Regions from separate parts of the Streptosporangium sp. NBC_01755 genome, predicted to be linked through region 2. Evidence: riboswitches for the same ligand, from Rfam matches in the RefSeq annotation. Region 2 holds a riboswitch; each other region holds the start of a gene.
What was found. A riboswitch is a leader RNA that binds a small molecule or an ion and turns the genes downstream of it on or off. The one in region 2 is predicted to bind S-adenosylmethionine.

Region 1: another riboswitch for S-adenosylmethionine. It lies ahead of thrC (threonine synthase); the one in region 2 lies ahead of OG884_RS27260 (FAD/NAD(P)-binding protein).
Region 3: another riboswitch for S-adenosylmethionine. It lies ahead of OG884_RS15000 (aminotransferase class V-fold PLP-dependent enzyme); the one in region 2 lies ahead of OG884_RS27260 (FAD/NAD(P)-binding protein).

Annotation. Positions count from the first base shown of each region.
Region 1 is NZ_CP109131.1:2,912,485-2,915,914, reverse strand. It holds gene OG884_RS13375 (S1 family peptidase) at 1-911, shown strand, start outside; SAM riboswitch class I at 1,181-1,322, shown strand; gene thrC (threonine synthase) at 1,337-2,629, shown strand; gene OG884_RS13365 (MoaD/ThiS family protein) at 2,652-2,927, shown strand; gene OG884_RS13360 (cold-shock protein) at 3,282-3,430, shown strand, end outside.
Region 2 is NZ_CP109131.1:5,700,406-5,703,835, reverse strand. It holds gene OG884_RS27265 (methionine--tRNA ligase) at 1-522, opposite strand, end outside; gene OG884_RS27260 (FAD/NAD(P)-binding protein) at 746-1,480, opposite strand; SAM riboswitch class IV at 1,630-1,742, opposite strand; gene OG884_RS27255 (DUF402 domain-containing protein) at 1,795-2,316, shown strand; gene OG884_RS27250 (ABC transporter ATP-binding protein) at 2,593-3,360, opposite strand; gene OG884_RS27245 (ABC transporter permease) at 3,357-3,430, opposite strand, start outside.
Region 3 is NZ_CP109131.1:3,267,500-3,270,929, forward strand. It holds gene OG884_RS14990 (cytochrome P450) at 1-189, opposite strand, end outside; gene OG884_RS14995 (TerC family protein) at 372-1,169, opposite strand; SAM riboswitch class IV at 1,378-1,493, shown strand; gene OG884_RS15000 (aminotransferase class V-fold PLP-dependent enzyme) at 1,546-2,844, shown strand; gene OG884_RS15005 (NADH-quinone oxidoreductase subunit D) at 2,862-3,430, shown strand, end outside.

The DNA.
Region 1 (3,430 bases), 2.8 Mb from region 2:
GCGGTGACGCCTACTACATCGGCAGTTCGAATCGCTGCTCCGTCGGTTTCTCGGTGATGCGTGGGACCCAGGCGGGTTTCGTCAGTGCCGGCCACTGCGGTAAGGCGGGTGATGCCACCACCGGTTTCAACCGGATACCCCAGGGTGTCTTCAAGGCGTCGGCCTTTCCCGGCCGTGACTACGCCTGGGTCGAGGTGAACGCCGGTTGGACGCCCAAGCCGGTGGTGAGCAACGGCAGTGGCGGCGCCGTGCCCGTCGCCGGTTCCAGGGCGGCTCTGGAGGGTGCCTCGGTCTGCCGGTCCGGCTCCACCACCGACTGGCACTGCGGCCTCATCCGGCAACTCAGTGCCAGCGTCACCTACCCCCAGGGCACCATCCACGGGCTGACCCGTACCAGTGTCTGCGCCGAGCCGGGCGACTCGGGTGGCTCGTTCATCTCGGTGGACCAGGCCCAGGGGGTCACCTCCGGTGGCTCCGGCAACTGCACCACCAGCGGTATCACCTACTTCCAGCCGGTCAACGAGATCCTCGCCGCCTACGACCTGACCCTGCTGACCAACGACATGGCCCACCCACCAGGTGTCGTCGCGCCTGATCCGAAGACCTGCGCCGGCTATCCGAAGACCTACACCGGCACGCTGAACGACGGTCAGTCCGTCTCGCAGCCGAGCCGCTACTACCGGGCCGCCGTCACCGGCACGCACTCCGCCTGCCTGGACGGTGGTGAAGGCGTCGACTTCGACCTCTACCTCCAAAGGTGGCAACGGTCGGTCTGGGTCACCGTCGCCACCTCCGAGGGCGCGGGTCCCGACGAGCAGATCAGCTACATCGGCCTGCCCGGCTTCTACCGCTACCGCCTGGTCTCCGCGAGCGGCTCCGGCCCCTACACGCTGAAAGCGAAGTCCCCCTGACCCGCCTCTCGCGGTCCTTCACGGTCCGCGCGCGCTCCTTTCGCGGTCCTTTCCTGGTCCTTTCGCGGTCCGGGCAGGGCGCGGGAGGTTCCACGGGACGTCCGCCGTGAGCGGTGTCTTCCGGCAACGAGGGGACGCGTCCTGTGGTCCAGGGCGGTATGTCCGGCAGGTAACACGCCATGTCTCGTACAGTGAGACAAGTGGTCGGGGTCGCGCCACGTCGGGGTAGAGTGCTTAAGGCCTGCATGTCAGGTTTCCAACTGAATATTTGCTCATCCAGAGGGGTGGAGGGATCGGCCCTGCGAAGCCCCGGCAACCATCCCGGTCAAGACTCGTGATCTGAACGAGGTCAACCGGGACAGGTGCCAATTCCGGTCTGTGACCAGGGTGGTCCGCAGACGAAGATGAGGGAAAGGCCTCGCTTCATGGCGCTCGCAAGCACTGAGAATCCCACCGTCTCGCCCGGTCATGCCGAAGACGCGCAAAACCAGCGCTTCGGTCCCGCCGTGGCACTGTCCTGTCGCGAGTGCGGTGCCCGCTACGACCTCGGCCCGAGCTTCGCCTGTGCCGAGTGTTTCGGACCCCTTGAGATCGCCTACGACTTCGGGCGGGTGACCCGGGAGCAGATCGCCGAGGGGCCGGCCAACATCTGGCGTTACCGCTCGCTGCTGCCCGTCCCCGCCGACGTGGCCTCCAAGCCCAACATGGAGCCCGGCTGGACCAGGCTCGTCAACGCGGGCAACCTCGCTCGCGAGCTGGGCATGCGCTCGCTGCACGTGAAGGACGACTCCGGCAACCCCACGCACTCTTTCAAGGACCGTGTGGTGGCCATCGCCGTCGAGGCGGCCCGCAACTTCGGCTTCCACACGCTCTCCTGCTCCTCCACCGGCAACCTGGCCGGCGCCGCCGCCGCCGCCGCCGCGCGGGCCGGGCTGGACGCCTGCGTGTTCATCCCCGCCGACCTGGAGCACGCCAAGGTCGTCATGGCCTCCGTGTACGGGGGCAGGCTCATCGGTATCGAGGGCACCTACGATGATGTGAACCGCTTCTGCTCGGAGCTCATCGGCGATGAGCTGGGCGAGAAGTGGGGCTTCGTCAACGTCAACCTCCGGCCGTACTACGCGGAGGGCTCCAAGACCTTGGCGTACGAGATCGCCGAGCAGCTCGGCTGGCGCGTTCCCGACCAGATCGTCGTGCCGGTCGCATCGGGCTCACAGCTCACGAAGATCGATAAGGGTTTCAAGGAGCTGATCGAGCTCGGCCTCGTCGAGGACAGGCCGTACAAGATCTTCGCGGCCCAGGCCGAGGGGTGCTCCCCGGTCTCCGCCGCCTACAAGGCGGGCCACGACGTGATCCGCCCGGTGAAGCCGGACACGATCGCCAAGTCGTTGGCGATCGGCAACCCTGCCGACGGCCCGTACGTGCTGGATATCGCCCGCCGCACCGGCGGCGCGGTCGAGGACGTCACCGACCCCGAGATCGTCGACGCGATCCGGCTGCTGGCCAGGACCGAGGGCATCTTCGCCGAGACCGCCGGAGGCGTCACCGTCGGGGTGCTCCGCAAGCTGGTCGCGGAGGGAAGGCTCGACCCGGAAGCGGAGACCGTGGTTCTCAACACCGGAGACGGTCTCAAGACCCTCGACGCGGTGGCCGCCGAGGCGCGCCCCACCGCTGTGATTCGCCCCTCTCTTGACGCATTTCGTGCGGCAATCGCCTAGAAATCGTGAAAGGTACTGAATTATGAGCGTTTCTGTGCGGATTCCGACGATTCTCCGGACTTACACTGGCGGTGCTGCCGAGGTGAGCGGAGAAGGTGAGACCCTGCGCGACGTCCTTCAGAAGCTTGACGCGGACTTCCCGGGGATCGGCGCCCGAATTTTTGATGAAACGGGTAAGATCCGCCGTTTTGTCAACGTCTATGTGGGAGATGAGGACGTCCGTTTCGTCGACAACCTCGACACGGCAACGCCCTCCGGTGTCCAGGTCTCCATCATCCCGGCGGTCGCCGGGGGCTGAGCCCGCTGCCCGACTCGCCCCGGTCGCACCCGGCTTCCCTCCCGGGGCGCCCGCGACGCCTCTCCACGACACCCGCCCGGCTCCGGCCGCGTGCGGGTGTCGTGCTTTGTGGCGCGGGCCGGTATTCGCCAGGGGGAAAGATAATGTAATCTTTAACTAACTAATAGTGATAGTCAAACTATGTTCTCGCGCTAAATGCTCTTGTAAAGAACTAGTTTGGTGCTTGACTCTGTTGCCCTACCGGTTCCCACAGGTATGGTCGAGGGCGATCGATGTGGCGAAGTCCGCCCCGGAGATTGAGGACTTCGCGAGAGGAATGGGCGTCGTCCTTAAGTCCAGTAAGAGGAGTCGCAAGTGGCGCAGGGCACCGTCAAATGGTTCAACGCGGACAAGGGCTACGGCTTCATCGCGGTAGACGGTGGTAAGGATGTGTTCGTCCATTACTCCGCGATCATGATGGATGGCTACCGTGCACTCGAGCAGGGCCAGCGGGTCGAGTTCGA
Region 2 (3,430 bases):
ACGAATGCGGCCGCTGTCGATGAGGCTGTACAGCTCGTCGCGGTAGCGGGACAGGCGGAAGAACCAGTTCTCCTCGGACACGTGCTGGAGGGGGGCGTCGTGCTCGGGGCACTGTTCGTCGGGCGGGTAGAACTGCTCGCAGCCGACGCAGTAGAGGCCCTCGTAGTGCCTGCGGTACAGGTCGGCGGAGCAGGCCCGCCAGAACCGTTCGACGCCGGGCCGGTGCCGGGGGTCGGCGCTGGTACGGATGAAGTCATCAAAGGAGAGCGAGAGCGGTCCCGCCAGCCGGGCGAACTCGGCGGCGTTGCGGTCGACGAGATCCCGTACGGAGATCCCCTCGGCCTCGGCGGCCCGCACGTTCTTGAGCGAGTTGTCGTCGGTGCCCGTCTGAAGCCTGACCTCGTCACCGAGCAGGCGGTGGTGCCTGGCGAGTACGTCTGCCTGGACGAGCTCCAGGGCGAAGCCCAGGTGGGGGCGCGCGTTGATGTACGGGATGGTCGTGGTGAGCAGGATTCGGGACATCGGAACCTCCGCTGAAGCCCGAAAACAGATCGAGGCCCCGTTTCAGGGCCTCGAGAAGACGTCAGGCGACCCCGGTTTCAGGGGGAGAGCATCACCAGGAAAGTCATGTTCTCATGCTAGCGATCCGTTCCCCGGTTCGACATGCGGTTTTCCGCGCTCCGAGCCCGTCCCGGCCTCCGAATCCGCCTCCGGCACGGACCTCGACCTCGACCTCGACCTCGACCTACGGGCTGATGACCGGCGGTCTGGCGTTCATGTCCCCGCTCTGGGAGACCGCCGTGCAGGAACACATCCCCACCGAGGCGATCTCACGGGTGTCCGCGTACGACTGGCTGCTCTCCATCGGGCTGACGCCCCTCGGCATGGCCCTGGCCGGGCCGCTGGCCGGCGCGGTGGGCAGGTAGCGCAGCCCGTCGCGCGCGGCCAGGTCGGCCAGCGCCCGCTCCTCCCCGTTCGGGATCACGTCGCCGTGCCCCTGAGCCAGGATCACCGCGTCGGCCTCGATCGTCCGGCCGTCCTGCAGCAGCACCGCCTGACCGCCGGGGATGTCCGCGAGATCGACGGCGCGGGTGGGGTGCACGTGCACCCGGACCCCGCGCGGTGCGGTCGCCACCGCGTGCCTGAAGACGTGGGAGAGGTAGCCGTTCTGGGCCGGACGGGAGGCGAAGGTGCCGGGGTCCCCGCCGAGCCACTCGGCCAGCGTGGGGCCTGAACGGATCGGCCCCTCACAGCGCACCGACTCATCGGTGAAGAGCGTCACGTCGGCGGCGGCGGAGTTCATCCAGAGCAGGTCGGGCTGGTCACGGCGCCAGACGCGGCCGCCGCCCGGCGGGTGGGGGTCGATCACGTGGACGTCCAGCGAGGGCCAGCCGAGCAGGTCGGCGGCGTTGGCGCAGATGCGCTCCACCAGGCAGGTGCCCGTCGGGCCGGCGCCGACGACGGCGATCGAGGCGCTCATACGGCGGCTCTGCGGTGCCACTGCCCCGGCTCGGCGGGAATCCCGGGGAAGGGGCGGCAGGTGTCGAGGCCGGCGGGGCTCGCCTGGTTCGATGTGCTGATCTTCGACATGTGGCTCTCCCGGGCATGTCTCGGTGACCCCGGTGAGGGGGTCCGCGCTTGCGGCACGCCGACCGTGCCGCCAGGTCTCCCCCGGGGGCACCCCGCCGCGGTGCGAGGGTTGCCGGTCAGCCAGCCGGGGCTCCGCACTGACGCTCGTAACCTACTTATAAAGTAGGAAATACATAGATCTCTGTCAAGCCTTATTGTCGGGGAATGCCCTATGAGACGGTGAATGTGGTCTACCGCAAGTACGACGGATCGCTGCACTGGCACCACCGCGGCCTGCTGCTCGGCGAGGACGAGCACGGGGTATGGACCGGTTGCGTGGCCAATTCCAGCGGTCGCAAGGGGGACGGACCCGAGATCGCCTGGCCTCACCCGTTCGTGATGCTCTTCCCCCACGACGCCTGGTGGACCGCGGCCTTCAACACCGCCCCGCACAAGCACGAGATCTACTGCGACATCTCCACGGTGCCGATATGGGGAGACGGCGAGGTCACCATGATCGACCTGGACCTGGATGTGATCCGGACGCGCCGCGATCTGGCGAGGGGCCGCACCAGCCGGGTCTTCCTGGACGACGAGGACGAGTTCGAGGAGCACAGGGTCAGGTACGCCTACCCGCCCGAGGTCGTCCGGAGCGCCCGCGCCTCGGCCGCCTGGCTGATGGAGGCCGTCGCCGCCCGCACGGCCCCCTTCGACACCGCCCCGCACTGGCTCACCCTGGTCAGCTGAGAGCGCCGTAGCGACTACAGCTGAGAGCGTCGTAGCGACTACAGCGGCGGGAAGCCGGCGACGCCCTCGGCGAAGTCCGGCCGGGTGAAGGAGTCGACCATCGCCTCTCCCTCCCGGAAGCCCTCGGGGCGCTCCCGCACAGGAGCTCCCCATCCGGAGAGCCACAGGAGCTCCCCATCCGGAGAGCCACAGGAGCTCCCCATCCGGAGAGCCACAGGAGCTCCCCGCCCGGAGAGCCACAGGAGCTCCCCGCCCGGAGAGCCACAGAATGTCGTTCTACACCTTTTCCTTCCCAGGTGTCAGCATGTGCGAGCGGACCAGGTCCTCGACGGTGGCGCGCAGGCCCAGGAAGAGGGAGGTCCGCTTGACGGCGAGGGCCCGGTAGGCGGGCAGGTCGATCGGGACCTCGGCGGCGACCCTGCCGGGCCCGCAGGCGAAGACGAGGACCCGCTGGGCGAGCAGGACCGCCTCCTCCACGTCGTGGGTGACCATCAGCACGGTCGTGCCCGTGTCGCGCCACACCTCGCGCAGGAAGAGCTGCATGTCCTCCTTGGTCTGCACGTCCAGCGCCCCGAACGGCTCGTCGAGCAGGAGCACGGCCGGCTCGCACGCCAGCGCCCTGGCGATCGCCACCCGCTGGCGCTGCCCACCGGACAGCTGCCGGGGCAGCGCGTCCGCCAGGGACGACAGCCCGACCTCGCCGAGATACCAGCGAACCCGCCGTTCCCGGTCGGCCCCGGAGATCGGCAGCAGCCGCAGTCCGAAGGCCACGTTCTCGGCGACGGTGAGGAAGGGGAACAGCGCTCCCGACTGGAAGACCAGCCCGCGCTCGGGACCGGGGCCGACGACGGGTGCCCCGCCGAGCGTGATGGAGCCCGCGCTGGCCGGGGAGAGCCCGGCGATCAGCGACAGCAGCGTCGACTTGCCCGAGCCGCTCGCCCCGACCACGCACACGAACTCGCCCGGCTCCATCGACAGGTCGATGCCGTCCAGGACGCGGGTGGTCCCGTAGTCCTTGGCCACGCCGCGCAGCACGAGGGTCATGCCGTCCACCTTCCGAGACGGTCGCGCAGCACGCGCAGCACGACGTCGATCAGCAGGCCGACCACCCCGA
Region 3 (3,430 bases), 2.4 Mb from region 2:
GTGGGTGGCCACGTGCAGGTAGGAGCGGCCGAGTCGGCGGTCGCGCAGCAGCGCGTTGACATCGGCGTGCCGGGCGACCAGCCACTGGCCGGTCGGTTCGAAGAAGCCGACCGGCTGCTGCCGCCTAAGTTCGTCGTAGACGTCGTACGGATGGGCGACGAATTCCGGATTCCAAGGATCAAAGCGCACACAGACATCGTAATGTCGCCATATTCCTTGGTTGACGTGTTCGCTCCCTTGAGCTGGAACATCGTGGTGTGCGGACGGGTGTCCAACGGCTTCACGACAAGCGAGAACACCATCGCGCCACGCGCCGGGGGGGCATCTTGTGGCACGCCCACAGCCCCACGACGAGCCGGAACACCGTCCGGCTACACCTCGGCCGACTTGTCAGCCTCCTCGGTCCGGGCCGGCTTGTCAGCCTCCTCGGTCCGGGCCGGCTTGTCAGCCTCCTCGGTCCGGGCCGTCTTGGCGCGCAGGCGGATGTTCAGCAGCTCCACGATGAGCGAGAAGGCCATCGCGAAGTAGATGTACCCCTTGGAGATGTGCTGCCCGAGGCCCTCGGCGATCAGCACGACGCCGATCAGCACCAGGAACGACAGGGCGAGCATCTTGATGCTCGGGTGCTTGTCCACGAAGCGGCTGATCGGGCCTGAGGCGAAGAGCATCACCAGGACCGAGACGATCACGGCCGCGACCATGACGCCGATCTGGTCGACCATGCCGACCGCGGTGATGACCGAGTCGAGGGAGAAGATGATGTCCAGCAGCATGATCTGGACGATCACCGAGCCGAAGGAGGCCGCGACCTTGGCACTGCCGTGCCCGGTCTTGCCCTCGATGCTGTCGTGCATCTCGATGACGCTCTTGCCCAGCAGGAAGAGACCGCCGGCGAGCAGGATGAGATCCCGTCCCGAGATCGGCTGACCGAGGACCTCGAAGAGCGGCGATGTGAGTTTCACCACCCACGCCAGCGCCAGCAGCAGCGCCAACCGGCTGACGAGGGCCGCGAGGAGGCCCAGTCTGCGCGCCTTGTCGCGCTGTCCGGGCGGGAGCTTTCCGGCCAGGATCGAGATGAAGATGATGTTGTCGATACCGAGCACGATCTCCAGAGCGACAAGGGTGACGAACCCTATCCAGATCTCCGGGTTGGTCACCCAATCCAACATCTACGCCTCCACTTGGTTCTACTTGATCATCACCGGCACGACGAGACCCGACATTCGGCTTTATTCAGCCCACTACCGGGACAAACATCACCCTTCGCCTGGCTCTATCAGGCCCACTGCCCAGACGAACGAAACCCGTCGCGAGTTCCCGAATATGGGAGACATCACTTGCGGACTCCCACCAGACCTCGGTTATAGTTCCCCCGTAGGTCATGAGTGCCAGTGACAAGCCCCGGCTCGCTGGCCGGCAACCCTCGCGTCCGCGGCGGGGTGCCCCGGGTGAGGACCTGGTCCGGCACGAGGTGTGCCGGGCAAGCGCGGGCTCCAGGCACCCATGTCACGGGTCGGGGTCCGATGACCTCGAAGGAGCCCTGGCATGTCCGCACCAACGATCTGCACCGCCACAGCCGCCGCCCCCGCGACCGTCCCCGCGACCCGTACGTCCGACGACAGGCCGATCCCCGCCGTGCTCGGCTCCGACCTGGAGGTTCCGGTCAGGGGCGGCAGGCTCGTCCGCTACGCCAACCTCGACTACGCCGCGAGCGCCCCCTGTCTGGAGCCGGTGAGCGCCGCCGTCGCCGCCGCGCTCCCGGCCTACTCCAGCGTCCACCGAGGCGCGGGGTACGCGTCCCAGCTGACCACGGCCCGTTACGAGCAGGCCAGGCAGACGGTACGCGCCTTCGTCGGGGCCCGTCCCGACGACTCGGTGATCTTCACCAGGAATACCACGGACGCGACCAACCTGCTGGCCCGCAGCCTGCCCGAGGGCACCACCGCCGTGGTCTTCGACACCGAGCACCACGCCTCCCTGCTCCCCTGGGAGCGTGCCCTGCGGCTGCCGGTCCCCGCCTTCCCCGGCGAGGCGGTCCGCGCCGTCGACGAGGCCCTGGCCTCGATCGAAGGCCCCAAGCTGCTGGTCGTGACCGCCGCGTCCAACGTCACCGGGGAGCTCTGGCCGATCGCCGCGCTGGCCCACATCGCCCACCGCCACGGCGCCCGCGTCCTCGTCGACGCCGCGCAGCTCGTCCCGCACCGCCGCCTCAACCTGACCGCGCTCGACCTGGACTACGTGGTCTTCTCCGGCCACAAGCTCTACGCCCCGTTCGGCACCGGCGCGCTGATCGGCCGTTCCGACTGGCTGGCCGACGCCGAACCGTACCTGCGGGGCGGCGGCGCGGTGAAGGCGGTGAACGATGACGAGACCGAGTGGCACGACGACCCCGAGATCCGCCACGAGGCCGGAACCCCGAACGTGCTGGGTGCCATCGCGCTGGCCGCCGCCTGCGACGCCCTGACCGCCACCGGCTGGTCCCCCCTGGTCCGCGAGGAGGAGCGCCTCCTCGGCCGGTTGCGCGCGGGCCTCGCCTCCGTTCCCGGCGTGCAGGAGCTGTCCCTGTGGGGTCCTGACCACCCGCGCGTCGGCATCGTCTCCTTCGTGGTGCACGGCTTCACCGCCCGCGAGGTCGCCGAGGCCCTGTCCGGCGACTACGGCATCGGCGTCCGCGACGGCAAGTTCTGCGCCCACCCCTTCGTGCGGCACCTGCTGGATGCCAAGGACGGCGGCTGCGAGGACCTCACCGCCTCCGCCGTGCGCGCCTCCATCGGCATCGGCACCACCTCCGAGCACGTCGATCGGCTGATCGCCGCCCTGCGGGATCTTGCCTCGCGCGGCTGACGTGACAGCATAGGCGTATGAATGAGCCTCGCCGTGAGCTGAACGTGGGGATGGGAGCAGGAGCCGCCGCCGTGCGGGAAGCGCACGGCAAGGAGCTCGCGACCGAGGACATGATCCTCAACATCGGGCCGCAGCACCCGTCCACGCACGGCGTGCTGCGGCTACGGCTCACCCTGGACGGGGAGCGGATCAGCTCGGCCGAGCCGATCGTGGGCTACATGCACCGGGGCGCGGAGAAGCTGTTCGAGGTACGCGACTACCGGCAGATCATCGTGCTGGCCAACCGGCACGACTGGCTGTCGGCGTTCGCCAGCGAGCTGGGCGTCGTCCTCGCGGTGGAGCGGATGCTCGGCATGGAGGTGCCGGTCAGGGCGGTCTGGACGCGGACCCTGATGGCCGAGCTCAACCGGGTGCTCAGCCACCTGATGTTCCTTGGCTCCTACCCGCTGGAACTCGGCGCGATCACCCCGGTGTTCTACGCGTTCCGGGAGCGCGAGACCCTCCAGGCCGTGATGGAGGAGATCGCCGGCGGGCGGATGCACTACATGTTCAACCGGGTCGGCGGCCTCAAGGAGGAACTGCCCGA